DNA from 4 places in the Flexivirga oryzae genome. Region 3 is predicted to be linked to each of the others. Evidence: riboswitches for the same ligand, from Rfam matches in the RefSeq annotation. Region 3 holds a riboswitch; each other region holds the start of a gene.
What was found. A riboswitch is a leader RNA that binds a small molecule or an ion and turns the genes downstream of it on or off. The one in region 3 is predicted to bind S-adenosylmethionine.
Positions count from the first base shown of each region.

Region 1: another riboswitch for S-adenosylmethionine. It lies ahead of FHU39_RS11070 (amino acid ABC transporter permease); the one in region 3 lies ahead of FHU39_RS21570 (amino acid ABC transporter permease).
Region 2: another riboswitch for S-adenosylmethionine. It lies ahead of FHU39_RS02340 (aminotransferase class V-fold PLP-dependent enzyme); the one in region 3 lies ahead of FHU39_RS21570 (amino acid ABC transporter permease).
Region 4: another riboswitch for S-adenosylmethionine. It lies ahead of metX (homoserine O-acetyltransferase MetX); the one in region 3 lies ahead of FHU39_RS21570 (amino acid ABC transporter permease).

Region 1 covers NZ_JACHVQ010000001.1:2,344,908-2,349,494, reverse strand. Annotated here, with positions in the region: gene FHU39_RS11080 (APC family permease) at 1-544, shown strand, start outside; gene FHU39_RS11075 (class I SAM-dependent RNA methyltransferase) at 541-1,920, shown strand; SAM riboswitch class IV at 1,992-2,105, shown strand; gene FHU39_RS11070 (amino acid ABC transporter permease) at 2,146-3,135, shown strand; gene FHU39_RS11065 (amino acid ABC transporter ATP-binding protein) at 3,132-3,953, shown strand; gene FHU39_RS11060 (transporter substrate-binding domain-containing protein) at 4,004-4,587, shown strand, end outside.
Region 2 covers NZ_JACHVQ010000001.1:492,779-497,365, reverse strand. Annotated here, with positions in the region: gene FHU39_RS02345 (FtsK/SpoIIIE family DNA translocase) at 1-1,560, opposite strand, end outside; SAM riboswitch class IV at 2,129-2,242, shown strand; gene FHU39_RS02340 (aminotransferase class V-fold PLP-dependent enzyme) at 2,295-3,665, shown strand; gene FHU39_RS02335 (LysM peptidoglycan-binding domain-containing protein) at 4,092-4,587, shown strand, end outside.
Region 3 covers NZ_JACHVQ010000005.1:132,605-137,191, reverse strand. Annotated here, with positions in the region: gene FHU39_RS21575 (amino acid ABC transporter ATP-binding protein) at 1-770, opposite strand, end outside; gene FHU39_RS21570 (amino acid ABC transporter permease) at 767-1,753, opposite strand; SAM riboswitch class IV at 1,849-1,966, opposite strand; gene FHU39_RS21565 (Rrf2 family transcriptional regulator) at 2,071-2,559, shown strand; SAM riboswitch class IV at 2,665-2,775, shown strand; gene FHU39_RS21560 (LLM class flavin-dependent oxidoreductase) at 2,845-4,023, shown strand; partial or broken gene FHU39_RS25140 (LLM class flavin-dependent oxidoreductase) at 4,043-4,492, shown strand; gene FHU39_RS25135 (LLM class flavin-dependent oxidoreductase) at 4,540-4,587, shown strand, end outside.
Region 4 covers NZ_JACHVQ010000001.1:611,946-616,532, reverse strand. Annotated here, with positions in the region: gene FHU39_RS02860 (RNA polymerase sigma factor) at 1-344, opposite strand, end outside; gene FHU39_RS02855 (universal stress protein) at 677-1,057, opposite strand; gene metX (homoserine O-acetyltransferase MetX) at 1,160-2,317, opposite strand; SAM riboswitch class IV at 2,350-2,482, opposite strand; gene FHU39_RS02845 (DUF4192 domain-containing protein) at 2,579-3,610, opposite strand; gene FHU39_RS02840 (YkvA family protein) at 3,710-4,078, opposite strand; gene FHU39_RS02835 (EcsC family protein) at 4,080-4,587, opposite strand, start outside.

The sequences.
Region 1 (4,587 bases), on a different contig from region 3:
GATCCGCCGGCACTACAGCAACGTCAGCAAGGAGCTGCTGCTGGCGGAGACCGACGACGACCAGCTGTTGCCCTCCCGGGTCCACGCTGTGGTGCTGGTGTCCAAGCTGCACAAGCCGACGATGCGCGCGCTGGCGTACGCGCGGGCGACCAGGCCGTCGGTGCTGGAGGCGATCACCGTCGACGTCGACCCGGAGGAGACCAAGGCGCTACAGGCGGAGTGGGAGCGGCGCGAGATCCCGGTCACGCTGAAGATCATCGCCTCGCCCTACCGGGAGATCACCCGGCCGATCGTCAACTACGTCAAGACCGTTCGCCGGGACAGTCCGCGCGACGTGGTCATGGTCTACATCCCCGAATACGTGGTCGGCAAGTGGTACGAGCAGCTGCTGCACAACCAGTCCGCGCTGCGGTTGAAGTCCCGTCTGCTGTTCACCCCGGGCGTGCTGGTGGCGAGCGTGCCCTGGCAGCTGCGGTCCAGCCAGGGGCACGAGATGCGGTATGACGGGCCGGCGCCGGGCTCGGTGCGGCGCGGCGGCCGATGAGCGGCGGGCAGGGCCGCAACCGGCGTCGTGGCCGGCCGAACCGACGCCGTACGTCGGCCCGCCCTGCGGCACAGGGTGATTCGCTGGTCGGCACCCGGCTCGAACTCGAGGTCGGAGATGTGGCGCACGGCGGGCACTGCGTGGCCCGGCACGACGGCCGGGTCGTCTTCGTCCGGCACACGCTGCCGGGGGAGCGGGTCATCGCGGAGGTGACCGACGGCGGGTCGGCGTCCCGTTTCCTGCGCGCGGACGCGGTGCAGATCCTGCAGTCCTCGCCCGAACGCCGCACCGCACCATGCCGATTCGCGGGTCCGGGCGCCTGCGGTGGCTGCGACTGGCAGCACACGTCCGCGGCCTTCGGTCGTGAGCTCAAGGCCAGGGTCGTGCGTGAGCAGTTGCGCCGGCTGGCCGGGCTCGAGTGGTCCGGTTCGGTCGAGCCGGTGCCCGGTGACGAGGAGGGCCTGCGCTGGCGGACGAGGGTGGAGTTCGCGGTCGCGGCCGACCGCCGGCTCGGCCTGCGCAAACACCGGTCGCACGACGTGGTGCCGGTCGACGACTGCCTGATCGCCGTGCCCGACATCGCCGCGACCGGCCTGCTGACGGAGCGCGCCGCGGACGGCGTCACGGGCGTCGACGTGGCGGTCGCCGGCAACGGGGAGGTCGTCGCCGTCGACCTGCCGCTTCGCGCACCATCTCGCGGCGCACCATCTCGCGGGTCGAGTAGCGGACCGGAGGAGCGCAGCGGGGGAGGTTCGCGTATCGAGACCAGCGACGATCTCCCGGACGTGCTGGAGCGCGTGACCGTGCCGGGCCACGGCGCGCGCGACTTCGCCGTGTCCGCTCGTGGTTTCTGGCAGGTGCACCCCGGCGCGGCGGCCACCTTCGTCGGCGCCGCGCTGGACGGCCTGCGGCCCGAGCAGGGGGAGCAGGTGCTGGACCTGTATGCCGGGGTCGGTGTCTTCACCGCCTTCCTCGCCGAGGCGGTCGGTCCGGCCGGCCGGGTGCTGGGCCTCGAGGGTGATGCCCGGGCGGTGGCCGACGGGCAGCACAACCTGACGGATCTGCCCCGGGCCTCGCTCGAACGCGCCGACATCGGCCGCGCCGGGTGGGAGGCCGCCGTCGACCGCCTCGACCGGGTCGACCTGGTCGTGCTGGACCCGCCGCGGTCCGGGGCCGGACGCGAGGTGATCGGCCGGCTGCTGGCCCGAGGGCCGCGGCGGGCGGCATACATCGCCTGCGACCCGGCGGCGCTCGCCCGCGATCTGTCCTACGCCGCAGACGCCGGCTACCACGTCGACTCGCTGCGCGCGTTCGACGCCTTCCCGATGACGCACCACGTGGAGTGCGTCGCCATCCTGCAGCCCGTCCGCGGCTAGCTCGCTGTGACTCACGTCATATCTCTACTACTTCCATAGGATAAGTAGAGTAGATAAGATTCCGAACGAATGGTTATGAGCGTCAGCGACAAGCCCTGGCTTGCTGGCCGGCAACCCTCCCACGCGGCGGGGTGCTCCAGGTGATGACCTGATCGGCGTCGTAGTGGCGTCGGTAAGCGCGTGCTCGACGGACCGAAGCGTCCGGTCGAGGATTGTGAGTCGTCCATGACAGCAACAACCTGGCGCCGCGGCACGAGCCGCAAGCCGGTGCCGCAGCACGAAGATCCCGGCCCGGTGGCCGCATCGTCCTCCGTCGACGACCGGGTCCATCCGCATCGCCGCCCCGGCCGATGGGTCGCCGCCGCCGTCGTCCTGGTGCTGGTCGCCCAGTTCGTCAATGCGCTGGTGACCAACCCGTTCTTCCAGTGGGACCGCTTCGCGTACTGGTTCCTGCAGCCGGTGATCCTGAAGGGACTGCTGGTCACGCTCGAGGTCGCCGCCCTCAGTGCGGTCGCCGGCCTGGTCGGCGGCGTGCTGCTGGCTGCCATGCGGCTGTCGCGCAACGCGGTGCTGCAGACCGTCAGCTGGTGCTACATCTGGTTCTTCCGCTCGATCCCGCTGATCGTGCTGTTGCTGTTCCTGTACAACTTCGGTGCGCTCTACCGCACGCTCAGTCTCGGGGTGCCGTTCGGCCCGGAGTTCGTGCACTTCGACGAGGCCTCGCTGGCCGGCCCGCTGCTGCTGGCGGTGGTCGGGCTGAGCCTGAACGAGGCGGCCTTCGCCGCCGAGGTGGTCCGCGGCGGCGTGCTCTCCGTCGACACCGGGCAGACGGAGGCCGCCGCGGCACTCGGAGTGCCCAAGAGCTACGAGTTCCGCCGCATCGTCCTGCCGCAGGCGCTGCGGTCGATCGTGCCGACCTACGTCAACCAGCTCATCGGGCTGCTGAAGAGCACCTCGCTGGTCTACTACGTGTCCCTGCTGGACCTCTTCGGTGCCGTCGAGACGGTCGGCAGCACCTACAACGGCGACATCGTGCCGCTGCTGCTCGTGGCCACCGTCTGGTACGTCCTGCTGACCAGCGCCCTCTCGGTCGTCCAGTTCTACGTCGAGCGCTTCTACGCGCGCGGTGCCGTGCGCAGCCTGCCGCCCACTCCGCTGCAGCGGGTCCGGTCGGCGCTGGCCGGTCGCCGACTGCAGAAGGCGGGTGCGAGATGAATCAGCAAGCACCCCAGCGTCTTCCGGCAGCAACCGCGGCGATATCCGTGCACGGCGCGACCAAGTCGTATGGCGACAACGCCGTGCTGCGGGGCGTCGACCTGACGGTCCGACCGGGCGAGATCGTCGCGGTGATCGGTCCATCCGGGTCCGGGAAGTCGACCCTGCTGCGTGCCATCGCCAATCTCGAGCAACTCGACAGCGGGTACGTGTGCATCGACGGGCAGCTGCTCGGCGTACGCCGGGAAGGCGGCCGGCTGCGCGCGGTGGGGGACCGGCAGGCCCGCAGGGACCGCAGACGGATCGGCTTCGTCTTCCAGAACTTCAACCTGTTCGGAAACCTGACGGCGGTGCAGAACGTCGTCGCGGCGCCGCGGGCGACCGGCCGACTGGCCCGGGCCGACGCGCGGGAGACGGGACTGCGGCTGCTGGACCGGGTCGGCCTGGCCGACTGGGCCGATCACTACCCGCGCCAGCTGTCCGGGGGGCAGCAGCAACGGGTGGCGATCGCCCGGGCACTCGCGCCGGAGCCGAGCGTGCTGCTCCTGGACGAACCGACGTCGGCCCTCGACCCGGAGCTGGTGGGCGAGGTCCTGTCGGTGATCAGGGACTGCGCCGCCGACGACGTCACGATGGTGTTGGTGACCCACGAGATCGCCTTCGCCCGCGAGGTCGCCGACCGGATCGTCTTCTTCGACCAGGGGCAGGTCGTGGAGTCCGGGCCGCCCGAGCTGGTCATCGACGAGCCGCAGAAGGCCCGCACCCGGCAGTTCATCGGCGCCGTGCTCGGCGCCGGCACACCCTCTGATCCTTCCTGATCGCAACACCATTCGCAGACCCGACGGGTCACGACTCGAGGAGTACAGCCATGTCCAGAACCACCAAGGGACGTTCCACCGCCGTGGGACTCCTGTCGGTCGCGGCGATCGCCACCGCGACCGGCTGCGCCAGCAGCGCGGCCTCCACCCCGACGCAGACCACCGGGTCCGGGAAGGTGGTGGTCGGTGCCCTCTCCAACGGCGCGGGGCGCGAGGCCACTCTCACCGTCAAGCCGGTCGCATCGATCCGGGCCCAGCTCCCCGCAGCGGTGCGCAAGAGCGGGAAGCTCGTCATCGGCGAGGGTGCCCTGCCGGCCGGGTTCCCGCCGCTGGCGTACGTCGGCACGGATCACCAGACACTGACCGGTGCCGAGCCGGACCTGGGGCGCCTCGTCGCGGCGGTGCTGGGGCTGAAACCGGAGGTGACCAACGCGACCTGGGAGAACCTGTTCGTCGGCATCGACAGCGGGAAGACCGACGTCGGCTTCTCCAACATCACCGACACCGAGGAGCGCAAGCAGAAGTACGACTTCGCCTGCTACCGCAAGGACAACCTCGCCTTCGAGCAACTGGCCTCCAGCGACTGGAAGTTCGGCGGTGACTACCGCAACCTCAGTGGCAAACGGGTCGCCGT
Region 2 (4,587 bases), on a different contig from region 3:
CAGTTCGACGCGTTTGGGGTCGACCAGGACCATCCGGACCTCGTCCGGGGTCGCGCGCATCATGATCGAGGTGATCATCGAGTTGACGAACGACGACTTACCGGCGCCGGTGGCACCGGCGACCAGCAGGTGCGGCATCTTCGCGAGGTTGGCGATCACGTAACCGCCCTCGACGTCCTTGCCGACGCCCATCACCATCGGGTGCGGGTTGCCGCGGGCGGCGCCGCTGCGCAGCACGTCGCCGAGGCTGACCTTCTCGCGGTCGGTGTTGGGGATCTCGATGCCGATCGCGGACTTGCCCGGGATCGGCGACAGGATGCGGACGTCGGCGGACGCGACGGCATACGCGATGTTCTTGGAGAGGGCGGTGACGCGTTCGACCTTGGTGCCCTGGCCGAGCTCGACCTCGTAGCGGGTGACGGTCGGGCCACGGCTGAAGCCGGTGACCTGGGCGTCGACACCGAACGAGTCCAGTGTCTGGGTCAGCGCCTCGACCACGCGGTCGTTGGCGGCCGAGCGTGCCTTCGGCGTGGTGCCGGGCTTCAGCACTTCGTTCGAGGGCAGCGTGTAGGTGACGTCGCCGGCGAGCTGGAGTTGCTCGACCCGCTGCGGCAGCGGGGTGGTCGGGGGTGCCTGCAGCGGTGCCACGGCGACCGACTCCGGCGGTGCGCCCTTGGTGCCGGGCAGCGGCACCGCACGTGCGTCGGCGGCCGGCCGGGCCTCCGGAGTCGTGCTGGGCGGGGTGTCGCAGTCGACGTCGAAGACCTCGCTGTCGCCGGGGTCCTTCTCGCCGGGGCGCAGCACCCGGCCGCTCTTGGTGCGTCGCGGGACGACGGTCGCCGCCTGCTCGAACGGTTCGTCGCCGTCGAGACCGGGGTCGTCCGACTCGTCCTTCTTCGGCTTGCGCCGACGCTTGCGCTTCCCGCCGTCGATCTGGTCGCCGTGCAGGTCCTGGGCGACGGCGTCGACCGGCTCGTCGTCGTCCGAGCCCGGCCCGCCGTGCTCGAAGAGGCGCGCGCGCAGCATCATCAGTCGGGCCGGGATCATCGAGACCGGTGTCGCCGTCATCACCAGCACGCTGAAGATCAACAGGATCGCCAGCAGCGCCATCGCGCCGACCGTGTGCACCGCCGCGACCAACGGACTGCTGGCCATGAAACCGACGATGCCGCCGGCCCCGCGCAGCGCCTTGGTCTGGCTCGGCTGGGGGATGTCCTTGGCGATGCTGGTGATGCCGCACACCGCGATCGCGAAGAGCGCGAGGCCGACCATCACCCGGTTGGTGCCCTGGTCACCGCGCGGTGAGCGCATGAGGTGCACGCCGATCAGGACCAGCACCAGCGGCAGCACGAGCGCGCCGAGCCCGAAGGTCCCGGCGACGATCGCGTGTATGACGTCGCCGACCGCTCCGGTCAGCCCCCACCACTCGCGCGCGGCGATGATGATGGCGGCCGCGACCAGCGCGAAGCCGAGGCCGTCGCGCCGCAACTCCGGCTCGAGGTCGCGCGCGGAGTGCCCGACCCGACGGGCCGCGCCCCCTGCGACGTGCGCGACACCCATCCAGGTGCCCTTCGCGGCGCGCAACGGCAGCGGCAGGCCACCGCTCGCGGGCTTGCCGCCGGACCGTGCCTTGGCCGGCGACTTCTTCGCAGGTGGGCGCGTGGAACTGCGTCCGGACGACGGCCGGGAACGCGAGCCGGACCCGCTGGACCCGGATTTGCTCCGGGTCGCACGCGTGGTCGCCTGCGACGATGACGAACGAGTAGGCACCCAAACACCGTACGCGAGAGTCCCACCAGCCTCATACGAAACACGCCGCTCGGTCGGGCGGCGCCTTCCCCGGGCATACGTCGCCCCAGTGGGGACTCCCGCACGCCCCGGGCCGGTTTCCCGGTCATAGCTCGCCCCAGGGGCGACTCCGGCACGCCCCTCGCCGCATTTCCGGTCATAACTCCCCCCAGTGGCGACTCCCGCACGCCCCGGGCCACCACACCCGGGCATACGTCGCCCCAGTGGGGACTCCGGCACGCCCCGGGCCGCCATACCCGGCCATACGTCGCCCCAGTGGCGACTCCGGCACGCCCCCGGGTTGACGCCGACCACCCGGGTTCGGCTACATTTGCCACCAGGTCACGAGTCTCAGCGTCAAGCCCCGGCTAGCTGAGCGGCAACCCTCCAACCGCGGTGGGGTGCTCCGGGTGACGACCGGGCCGACGTGCAGACACGCCGGCAAGCGCGGATCGGCCCTGCACTTGCGCCATCGTCGATCCCTGGATCGACGAAGGAGCAGCACCTTGAGCATCACCATCGACCCCCGGCAGGACACTGCCCAGCACCGGTTCGGCATCCCGGAGACCACCGCACCCGCCCCGAAGCGCTCCGGCGAGGGCCTGCCGCAGACCATCTCCGCCGACCTCGGCGTCCCGACGGTGCACCGGACCGTCACCGACTACGCCAACTTCGACCACGGTGCGACCACCCCGGCGCTGCTGCAGGTGGCCGACGCGGTCACCAAGGTCCAGCGACGCTACGGCTCGGTGCATCGCGGTGCGGGCTACGCCAGCCGCGTCACGACCGGCTGGTTCGAGGCGGCCCGGGCCGAGGTGGCCGACTTCGTCGGGGCACGCGCCGACGACCAGGTCGTCTTCACCCGCAACACCACCGACGCGCTGCGGTTGCTCGCGCACTGCGTCCCGCAGGACGCACAGGTCTTCGCCTGGGAGTCCGCACACCACGCCGCCGTGCTCCCCTGGCCGGGGTCGCGCACCACCCGGCTGCCGGTGCCGACCAGCACCCCGCACGCCGCGCAGCTGCTGCGCGAAGCACTGCAGCACTCCCCCTCGACCACCAACCTGGTCGTCATCACCGGTGCCTGCAACGTCACCGGTGAGATCTGGCCGGTGGCCGAACTCGTCGCAGTGGCACAGGAGTTCGGCGCCCGGACGGTGCTCGATGCCGCGCAGTACGCACCCCACGTCGCGCTCGACATCGCCGCCCTGGGCGTCGACTGGGTGGCCTTCTCCGGTCACAAGCTCTATGCCCCGTATGGCGCAGGCGTGCTCGCCGGCCGCACCGACTGGCTGGACGCCGCGGACCCCTACCTGCCGGCCGGTGGCGCGACCGCCCGGGTCCACCGCGACCACACCCAGTGGCACCGCGGTCCGGCCCGGCACGAGGGCGGCACCCCGAACGCGGTCGGCGCCGTCGCGATCGCGGCCGCCTGCGCCACCCTGCGCTCGAACCGCACGACCATCGCCGCGCACGAGGCGCAGCTGTACGCACGCCTGCACGCGGGCCTCGCCGCCATCCCCGGCGTGCGGATCCTGGCGGCGCTGGGCGACCGGCCCAACGTCGGTGTCGTGACGTTCACCGTCGACGGTTACGAACCGTCACTGGTCTCCCAGGTGCTCGCGGACGAGCACGCCATCGCCGTGCGGGACGGCCGGTTCTGCGCCCACCTGCTGTGTGACGCGATCGCCGGCGACGATGCCACCGCGATCCGCGCCAGCCTCGGCCTGGCGACCACCGGCGAACACGTCGACCGGTTGGTGTCGGCCGTGCGCCGGCTGGTCGAGCACGGACCCGCGCTGTCCTACGTGCACACCGGCGACGGCTGGTCCGCACCGGCAGACCCCCGGGATCTGGCCGAACCACTGCCCTGGTGACGCGCCGGGGCGGCATACCCGGCGGTGGGCGCCGTGACGAATGTGACGCACGCGACACGATTTCCTGTGACCTTCGCAACACTTCCCAAAAAAGTCACGAAATGGTCACGACTGAACTTGGAAATCGTCGCCGGACCACGTAGCTTCGAACATCGGTGGTTCAAACCTCGTCCCCTGGCGAAGGTCAGATCCATCCCCGGAGCCGTGCAACCCGGCACAGTTCCGGTCTTGGCCTGTGGCCCGCTGCGCACAACCTCGTCGAGCGGCCATCGAAGCCCGGGACGGTCCCGGAGGCCCGACGAGGACGGGGAACCCAACTTCGGCCGTGCCACGGCCTTGGGGTGAGAGCAGGCCTCCTGGCCTGCCGGGCACCTGACAGCCCGACCCGACAGCTAACCCCGCAAGCGCACGTCAGGAGAGGAATCAATGGACCTCAGCACGAACATCAGCCGCAAGACCCGCGTCGCCGGCATCGGGGTTGCCGCCGCCGCAGCCCTCGCCGCAGCCGGCGTCGCCACCGCGAGTGACGCGCACGCCGCCTCGTGGAGCACCTGGGACGCCGTCGCCGCCTGTGAGAGCGGTGGCAACTGGGCCATCAACACCGGCAACGGTTTCTACGGTGGCCTGCAGTTCACGCACCAGACCTGGATCGGCTACGGCGGCGGCGCTTACGCGTACAACGCCAACCTGGCCAGCAAGTCGGCGCAGATCGCCATCGCCGAGAAGGTGCTCGCTTCGCAGGGCCCCGGCGCCTGGCCGGTCTGCTCGGTGCGCGCGGGCCTGACCCGTGGCGGTGCGCCCGCCACGACGCCGGCACCGGCACCGAAGGCGTCGACGCCCACCTACACGGCGCCCAAGAAGACCTATACCGCGCCGAAGAGGACCTACACCGCGCCGAAGGTGTCGCGCTCCAACACGCGCC
Region 3 (4,587 bases):
ACCGCGGCGAGGAAGGCGCGGGCTCGTTCGTTGTCTGTGTGGTCCAGGACTTCGGTGGGTGGACCCTGTGCCACGATCTGTCCCCCGTCGAGGAAGACAAGTTGATCTGCGACCTCACGGGCGAAGCCGATCTCGTGCGTGACGATTGCCATCGTGATTCCCGTGGTCGCGAGCTGCTTCACGACAGCGAGCACTTCGCCCACGAGTTCCGGGTCCAGTGCGCTGGTCGGTTCGTCGAACAGGATCAGCCGTGGGTCGCGAGCGAGCGCCCGCGCGATCGCCACGCGCTGTTGCTGTCCGCCGGAAAGCTCGCTCGGGTAGGCACCCTCGCGGCCGGCGAGGCCGACACGGGCGAGCAGCTCGGCCGAGCGTCGACGGGCGGCCGCCGATCCGACGCCGGCCGCGAGTTGGCCTTCGGCGATGTTCTGGGCCGCCGTCCGGTGGCCGAAGAGGTTGAACTGCTGGAAGACCATTCCGATGGATGCGCGTTGCCGGGCCACGTCACGCGAGCTGCGTTCGCGCAGCTTGCCACCCTCCGGTCGGTAGCCGATGATCTCGCCGCCGACCTGCACATAACCGGCGTCCGGGCGTTCGAGGTGGTTGATGCACCGCAGCAACGTCGACTTGCCCGATCCGGACGGCCCGATGATCGCGGTGACGCTCCCGGCAGGTATGTCGAGGTCGATGCCCGAGAGAACCTCCCGGCCCCCGAATGCCTTGTGCAGATTACGTATCCGTACATCCACGCTCTGAGTTGTCGTGGTCGTCATGACGAGGCTCCCTTGCCGGTGCGCCGGTAGCTCAGCAGAGGAAGGGACTGCAGCCAGTGCTGGCCCCACGATCGAGTGCCCGTCGCACCGCGCTTCCCGCGCGCGAAGTGTCGCTCGAGCAGGAACTGACCGATGGACAGCACCGTGGTCAGCACGAGATACCAAATCGTTGCGACGAGGAGGAGAGGAATCACCTTGAAGTTGTCGTTGTAGATCAACTCGGTGGTGCCGAGTAGGTCCTGCACCGCGATCACGCTCACCAGCGACGTGGCCTTCAGCATTCCGATGAGCATGTTCCCGGACGCGGGAATGATGGAGGGCATCGCCTGCGGCAGCACGACCCGGCGGAAAGTGCGCCACTTGGACAGACCGATCGAATGCGCTGCCTCGGTCTGGCCGGCATCGACCGAAAGCAGCCCACCGCGCACGATCTCGGAGGCGAACGCCGCCGCGTCGATCGTCAGCGCGACGTATGCCGCGGCCAACGCCGAGAACAGGTGGGCCGTCTGGAACGAGACGAATTCGGGGCCGAAGGGGATCCCGAAGGACAGTCGCGGGTAGAGGGACGCGATCTCGAACCAGAAGAGCAACTGGACCAGGGGCGGGACCGAACGCACGAACCAGACGAACCCGAAGGAGGCGGTGCGTAATACATGGTTGTCCGACAGGCGGAGCGCGGCGAGGGCGATACCCAGCAGGTACCCACTGACCATCACCGCACCGGTGAGCCAGAGCGTCAGCACGAGCCCACGCAGGATCGCCGTACTCGTGAAGTAGTCACCGACAACATCCCACTCGAAACGCGGGTTGGTGATCACGGTGTTGACCAGCATGGCGAACAGGACGATCGCTACGACCGCCACCACCCACCGGCCGGGACGACGTCTGGCCACCAGCCGGCTGTCTGCCGCAATCGGGTCGGCGGCGTCCGCTCGCTGCGCATCGGGAGGTGCCAACCACTGGTCGGCAAGGACCTGTGCCATTCCGAATTTCCTCACGCTCTCGTCGTTCTCGGGTGTCGCGTGATGGTCGCCGGACACCGGAGGAGCCGCAGCTCCCATCCGTTCCCGGCCGTGCACCGTCGCGCTTATGGGAGCCGCGGGCCGCAGTCCCATCGGGTGGTCACCTGGAGCACCCCGCCGCGGATGGAGGGTTGCCGGACAGCCAGCCAGGGCTTGACGCTGCCGCTCATCACCTGAGCAGAAACATAACTTCTCATTTTTATTAAGGCAACTTTTGGTGATCCTCTATCCATCTGATGGGATATAGCGCCCGACCACACGGAACGACGCCGGTTATCGTGGGGGCCAAACGAGCCGAGGAGGTGACGTCGGTGCAGATCACCGCACGCAGCGACTACGCGGTCCGCAGCGCCCTCGAACTTGCCGCCACCTACCCCCAGCTGATGACGATCGACCGGATCGTGTCCGACCAGGACATGCCGCGCAAGTTCGTCGAGGCGATCCTGAGCCAGCTGCGCCGCAGCGGTATCGTCCAGACACAGCGCGGCTGCGCCGGCGGCTACACCCTCACCCGAGATCCGACGCAGATCTTCGTCGGCGAGATCATTCGCAGCGTCGACGGACCGTTGGCCGAGGTACACGGCGTTCGGCCGCACGAACTCGAATACGAAGGCACCGCAACGCATGTGCCCGAGCTGTGGGTCAGTCTGCGCTCCAGCATGCGCGTCGTCCTCGACACCGTGAGCCTCGCGCAGTTGCTCGCGGGCAGATTTCCGGCCCGGGTCCGGCGGTTCGCAAACGCCGATGACGCCTGGCTGCCTCGCTGAGCGAGCTCCACACAGGACGAATCCCATCCGGTCCGAACGTGATTTAAATCCTACTTAACCGCTATGGATTAGACAGAGCTCGCGGGTCACGTTAGGCTCACAGCAGGTCACGAGAGACAGCGTCAAGCCCTGGCTGGCTGTCCGGCAACCCTCCACCGCGGCGGGGTGCTCCAGGTGATGACCTGGCGGCGCCGCCCGGTGCCGCAAGCGCGAATCCCGGTCCACTCCGCCGGACTTCGGTAGAGACCACTTCGCGACTCCGCATCTGAAACGAAGGTGATGCTGATGTCCAACGACTATCCGATCCATCTCGCAGTCGCTCTCGACGGGGCGGGCTGGCATCCCGCCGCCTGGCGAACGCCCGACGCGGATCCGGCTCGACTCTTCCGTCCGGACTACTGGGTGGGTCTCGTGCAGGAGGCCGAGCGCGGGTTGCTCGACTTCGTCTCCATCGACGACCGTTTCGCGGCCACCCGCGCCGTCGACGGTGAAGCACCCGACGTGGTGCACGGAAACCTCGACTCGGCGCTGATCGCAGCGCGGGTTGCACCCGTCACAGACCGGATCGGCCTGGTGCCGACCGCGATCGCGCCGCACACGGAGCCGTTCCACATCTCCAAGTCGATCGCCACACTCGACTACGTCAGCACCGGCCGCGCCGGGCTCCGGGTCCGGACCAGCGGGGACCCTCGCGAGTTCGCCAACATCGGGCGGCGGACCGCACCGGTCCTGGACGGCAGCTCATCCGAGGCCGCTGTCGCCGAGGCATTCGGCGAGGTCGGCGACTACGTCGAGGTCGTACGGCGACTCTGGGACAGCTGGGAGGACGATGCCGAGATCCGGGACACCGCGACCGGTCGCTTCGTCGACCGGGAGCGCTTGCACTACATAGATTTCGAAAGCCCGAACTTCTCCGTCCGCGGCCCCTCGATCACTCCGCGGCCACCGCAGGGGCAACCACCGGTCGTGCTGCTGGCACACGACGAGCGCGGCTACGCACTCGCCGGGGCGGCCGCCGACCTCGCACTGACGACGCCACGCGACTCCCGGCACGCGGCAGATATCGCAACCCAGGTCAGGCAGCAGACGACCGCGGCCGGGCGTGAGGCGTCACAGGTCCGCGTTCTCGCCGACCTGGTGGTCTTCCTCGAGGCGTCCACCGCTGCTGCCACCGAGCGGAAGAACTCCCTGGACGACCTCGCCGGTGCTGAGTTCGCAAGCGATGCAGCGGTGTTCGTCGGCACGAGCGAAGACCTCGCCGATTTGCTCCTTGAGTGGTCCGCAGCCGGCCTGGACGGTTTCCGCCTGCGCCCCGGCGTGCTGGGGCGGGATCTGGAGCGCATCACCCGGGAACTGGTGCCGAGCCTGCAACGGCGCACTGCGTTCCGGCCGCGCTACACGACCACCACCCTCCGGGAGCATTTCGGGCTCCCACGACCGGCAAATCGCTACGCGGCCGCGTGAACGAACGGAGCCACACATCATGAGCAATCGCAAGCAGGTTCATCTCGGCGCCCACTTCCCCGGTGTCAACAACACGACCGTCTGGAGCGATCCGGCGGCCGGCAGCCACATCGAGTTCGAATCGTTCCGCCAGTTCGCGCAGAGTGCCGAACGCGGCAGATTCGACTTCCTCTTCCTCGCGGAGGGTCTGAGGTTGCGCGAACAGCGTGGCCGGATCTACGACCTCGACGTGGTCGGCCGGCCCGACACGTTCGCGATCCTGGCCGCGATCGCGGCCGTGACCGAGCACCTCGGGGTCGTCGGCACGATCAACTCGACCTTCAACGAACCCTATGAGGTGGCACGGGAGTTCGCGAGCCTGGACCACTTGTCCGACGGGCGCGCAGGATGGAACGTCGTCACGTCGTGGGACGCCTTCACCGGAGAGAACTTCCGCCGCGGTGGCTTCCTCGCCAAGCAGGACCGCTACACGCGAGCGTCATCCTTCCTCGCCGCCGCACGGGAGCTGTGGGACTCGTGGACCGCCGACGATCTGGCGACGGACCCCGCATCCGGCCGGTTCAT
Region 4 (4,587 bases), on a different contig from region 3:
GCCGCCTTCTTGGCGGCCGGTTTCTCGGCAGCGGCCTCGTCCTCGGCGGAGGCGCCGGGAGCCTTCTTGGCCGCGGCCTTCTTGGCAGCCGGCTTCTCGTCGCTCGTGTCGTCCGCCGGCTTCTTCGCGGTGCTCTTGGCTGCCGCCTTCTGGCTGGTGCCGCGTCGTGTCGTCGTGGTCGCGACCGCGCGCGCCGCGTGCTCGGTGTCCAGAGTCACCGCGATGCCCTGCTCGTCCAGCGCCCGCAGCACGGTCTTCATCCGCTGCGGAGCGATCTCACTGACCTCCAGTGCATCCTTCAGCTGCGTGCTGTCGATCGAGCCGTTCGCAAGGCCGGCGGCCATCAACTGTTGCAGCGCGGGATGCGCGAATTCCGCCGGCAGGGCCGGGGCTCCGGGGGTTTTCGACACTGGGTCCACCAACTACCTTCCAAGACTTTCGGCCCGCAGGTATACGGACATCACTACGCTGCCGTCCGAGGAGGACGGCCGACCGAGGTTGGGGTTGCGACGCGATCGCGAAACCGGGCTGGTCCGACCCGGCCGCGAGCACTTCCTCACCATTATAAAACGAGTCTGGGCACAGAACATTCCATCGCCCCGTCGCCGCCCCTCGGCGTGGCGTGTGCACGCACCCGAAAACTGCTGGGCCGCAGGCAGATCCGCCTCGCTGAGGCCTATTCAGAAGGCTTGACCGCAAGCACCGGACACGCCGCGTCGAGCAGGATCCGCTGCGCGTTCGCCCCCAGGATCAGCTTGCCGACCGGTGACCGGCGCCGCAGCCCGATCACCAGCAGATCCGCGGACTCGTCCTCGGCGATCCGCAGCAGTTCGTCGGTCGCGTCCTGCCCGGGCGCGACCGTGCGGACCTCGTAACTGACGTCCTGCTCGGCGAGCGCCTCCAGTTGTGCGTGTGCGTCCGGGGCCTGGTCCTCCCCGTCGGAACGGGCCGAGTCCAGGACGACCAGCGGGGTCCCGCGCACCACTGCTTCGGATGCCGCGCGCCGCAGCGCCGCCGCGCCCTCCTTGGTCGGCACGTATCCCACGACGACAGCCACTGTGCGATCACCTCTTCCGGCACACCCCCGATCCGAGGGGTAACGCCGACGCTACCGGACGGCCGCCACGCAGGGGCACGCCGTTCGGTGACCTGGGTCACGTCAGCCGGCTGCGCGCACCGGCCATCGGTGTCCACGGGCGTCCGCCACCGTCTCGGTCACGATGGCACCCACCTGCTCGGTCTCGATGAGGAAACCGTCGTGTCCGTGACCCGAGCGCATCATCCGGACGTGCCCTCGTCCGTATGCCGCAACCATCTCCTCGGACAGCGCCGCCGGGAAGAGCCGGTCGGTGTCGACGGCCGCGACCCGCAGCAGCCCCTGGTAGGAGCCGAGAACCTCCACCAGGCTCCCCCGCCCACGGGTCACGTCATGGGTGGCCATGGCGGCGGTGAGCTGCACGTAGGCACCCGCGTCGAAGCGCCCGACGAGTTTCCCCGCCTGGTGGTCCAGATAGCTCTCGACCGCGAACCGGCCGTCACACAACGGGTCCTCGCCGACCTGGGCACGCGTGCCGAAGCGGTCGTTGAGCTCGTCGGCGCTGCGGTAGGTCGTGTGCGCGATGCGGCGGGCGATCCCCAGGCCGGCGGCCGGGAACCGGCCGGTGCCGTAGTAGTCGCCGCCGACGAAGTCCGGGTCGGACGTGATGGCGAGGTTCTGTGCCTGGCCCCAGGCGATCTGGTCGGCGGTCGCGTGGGCGGCGCTGGCCAGGATGAGCGCCGACCGGGTCCGGTCCGGGTGGCCGGCGGCCCATTCGACGGCGCGCATACCGCCCATGGACCCGCCGAGCACCAGGAACCAGGCGTCGATGCCCAGCTCGTTCGCGACGGCCGCCTCGACCGTCACCTGGTCACGGATCGTGGTTCGCGGGAAACGCGAACCCCACGGCTTCCCGTCGGGGGCGATCGAACCGGGTCCGGTGGTGCCGCGGCAGCCGCCGAGCACGTTCATCGCGACGACGAACAACTCGTCGGTGTCCAGCGGCCGGCCGGGACCGATCAGCCCGGGCCACCAGCCGGGCGTCGGCTGGCCGGGACCCGCCTCGCCCTCGACGTGGGAGTCGCCGGTGAGCGCGTGCTCGACGAGGACCGCGTTGTCGGCTCCGGGTGCGAGACGTCCCCAGGTCTGGAACGTGACGACGACCTCGGGCAGGACCTTGCCGCTCTCCAGGACGACGTCGGTCAACCGGATCGCGCGCGCGTCGGGATTCGCGTCGTGCGGCGGTGCACACCATCGCGTCGCCGGGTGTATGACGGTCACCTGCCACTCCTCGAGCCCCAAGGGGCCAGGTGGCCCCGCGCTTGCCGAACCGCATGGTGCGGTCGACCTTGTCCTCACCCGGGGCACCCCACCGCGGTGGAGGGTTGCCGCCCAGCCAGCCGGGGCTGTGTCCGCCGAAATCAGCGGACGCTGGGACTCATGACGGGTATGACGGTAGCAAAATCGCGGGACCACGTCGAAGTGGTCGCCGGGTGCGTCTCACGGGGCGGGCAGCGTTCGCCGGTCCGCGCCCCGGTGGTGTCAGGCCGGTCGCTGTTCACCGTCGCCCGGACGCAGCCCGGCGTTCAGCGCCTGCGCGAAAAGCAGCGCGAGACGGCAGTGCCGGTCGATCTCGAGCGCCCGTGCGACCGCGATCGAGGCCAGCGCGCCGTTGCCGCTGGTCCAGCGGATGCCGGCGAGCAGCATCAGCACCGGCACACTGCGGGGCGGTGGGATGCATGCCACCCAGTCCTCCAGTCGTTGACCGAGGGTCGCCACCGGATCGTCGAACGAGTCGACCTCCCGCAACCACATGGGTGGCAGGCCCAGGTGGTGCGGATCGATCGGCGCGTCCACGTCGATCAGCTCCCCGGGCAGGAAGTCGGGCATCAGCCAGGACAGCACCTGGTCGCGGATCGTGATCGAGCCGACGGCGACGGTCGCGGCCGCGAGCGTGTCGACCGGCACCGCGTGGACCGGGGTCAGGCCGTCGAGCATGACCCGGGGCAGCGCCTGCGCGGTGTCGATCGGCAACGGCTCCCCGGCGGTGATCCGTGCCTCGACGGCGCGGGCGACGAGCGGGTGCCGGACCTCGAGCCGTCGAACCAGGTCGGCGCGGTGCTCGGCCGGGACCACACCACGCGCGACCCGCTCGGCCACCGGCGCGACGTCGATCGCGGGCGGCACCGGCGCCCACTCCCGCGGACAGATGTCACAGGAACACTGCTCGGCACGCCACCGCGCCACCCCGTTCTGGACGAGCAGGACGTGCGAGATGTCTGCCGAGATCGCGCGCAGCGAGTCGCCCAGCTCCAGCACGAAGAGCCGGTCCGCGGCACCGAGCCCGTCGTAACAGACCACCAGGACCTCGTCCGGGTCGCTGCGCGCGAACGTGGTCACGACGTGCGCGACCACGTCGGGGACCTCGGCGCTGGTGGGCCGGTCGCACCGGGCGGTGAGGCAGATGTGCCCGGCGCGGATGCCGATCACGACAAGACAGTGCCGGGGGACGAAGCCGAGGTTGTAGGGCAGGTAGGCGACGATCTCGCCGATGCCGTGCACGCTGGAGGTCATGCACCGCAGCGTGCGACGGCGGCCGGGTGGCCGGACAGCGCCCGTCATACCGCCTGGGGAGGGCGACTCACCCCGGCAGGGGGATGTGGACGGCCGCGGTCAGGACAGCCGCTCGCCCTTGATCGTGTCGCCGCGCCGCTGCTCCCATTCCAGGAAACGGTCGGTGTCGCGGGTGAGCGTGCTCGCCAGCCAGGCCAGCACCACGGCGTCGTCGGCCAGCCCCACCACCCCGACCAGGGCCTCGGGCAAAAGGTCGATCGGCGAGACGACATACGCGGCGGCCGCCGCCAGCAACGCAAGGTGCCCCGCGCTGACGCCGGTGTATTCGCCGCGCGCGACCGCCTTGGTCATCCGCGGCAGGCACGCGACCCGGGTGGTGATCGTCGGCCCACCCGGCTCGATCGCTTCCTGCAGCGCATCGGAGATGCGCCGCATCGCGGCCCACCGCACGCTCGGCAGGCGCGGCATGTCAACGTCCCCCGGCGCGCAGCAGTCGCTCGGTGGGCGGGAATTCCTTCCGGGCACCCTTGGCGATGCGCGACAGCAGGAACGCGTCCAGCCCGGCACCCATGACGCCGCCGGCCACCGGGATGCCCTTGCCGAGCTTGGTGAACAGTTTGTCGCCGAGCTGGCCGATCAGCCGGAACCCGACCGCCTTGTTGACCACCATGACCGCGGGCGGCGGCAACTGGCTGCTGGCGAGGTTGGCCAGCCGCCCCGTGCTCACGACGCCGGCCTTGCGGAGCACGTCGTCGGCGTCGCCGCCCACCAGGGTGAGGAGTATGGCGGTGCGCGTGCCGGGATCGGTGAGGTCGTAGCCGCGCAGGTGCGCGATCGCGGCGACCATCCGGGTGTTGATCAGGTAGAAGCCGGTGAGGTTGACCGGCAGCGCGACCGCCATGGTGACGAATCCGCCGAGGCTGGTGACGAACCCGGCGCTCGCCGCGAGCCGCCGGTGCTGGGAGACGACCTTGTCG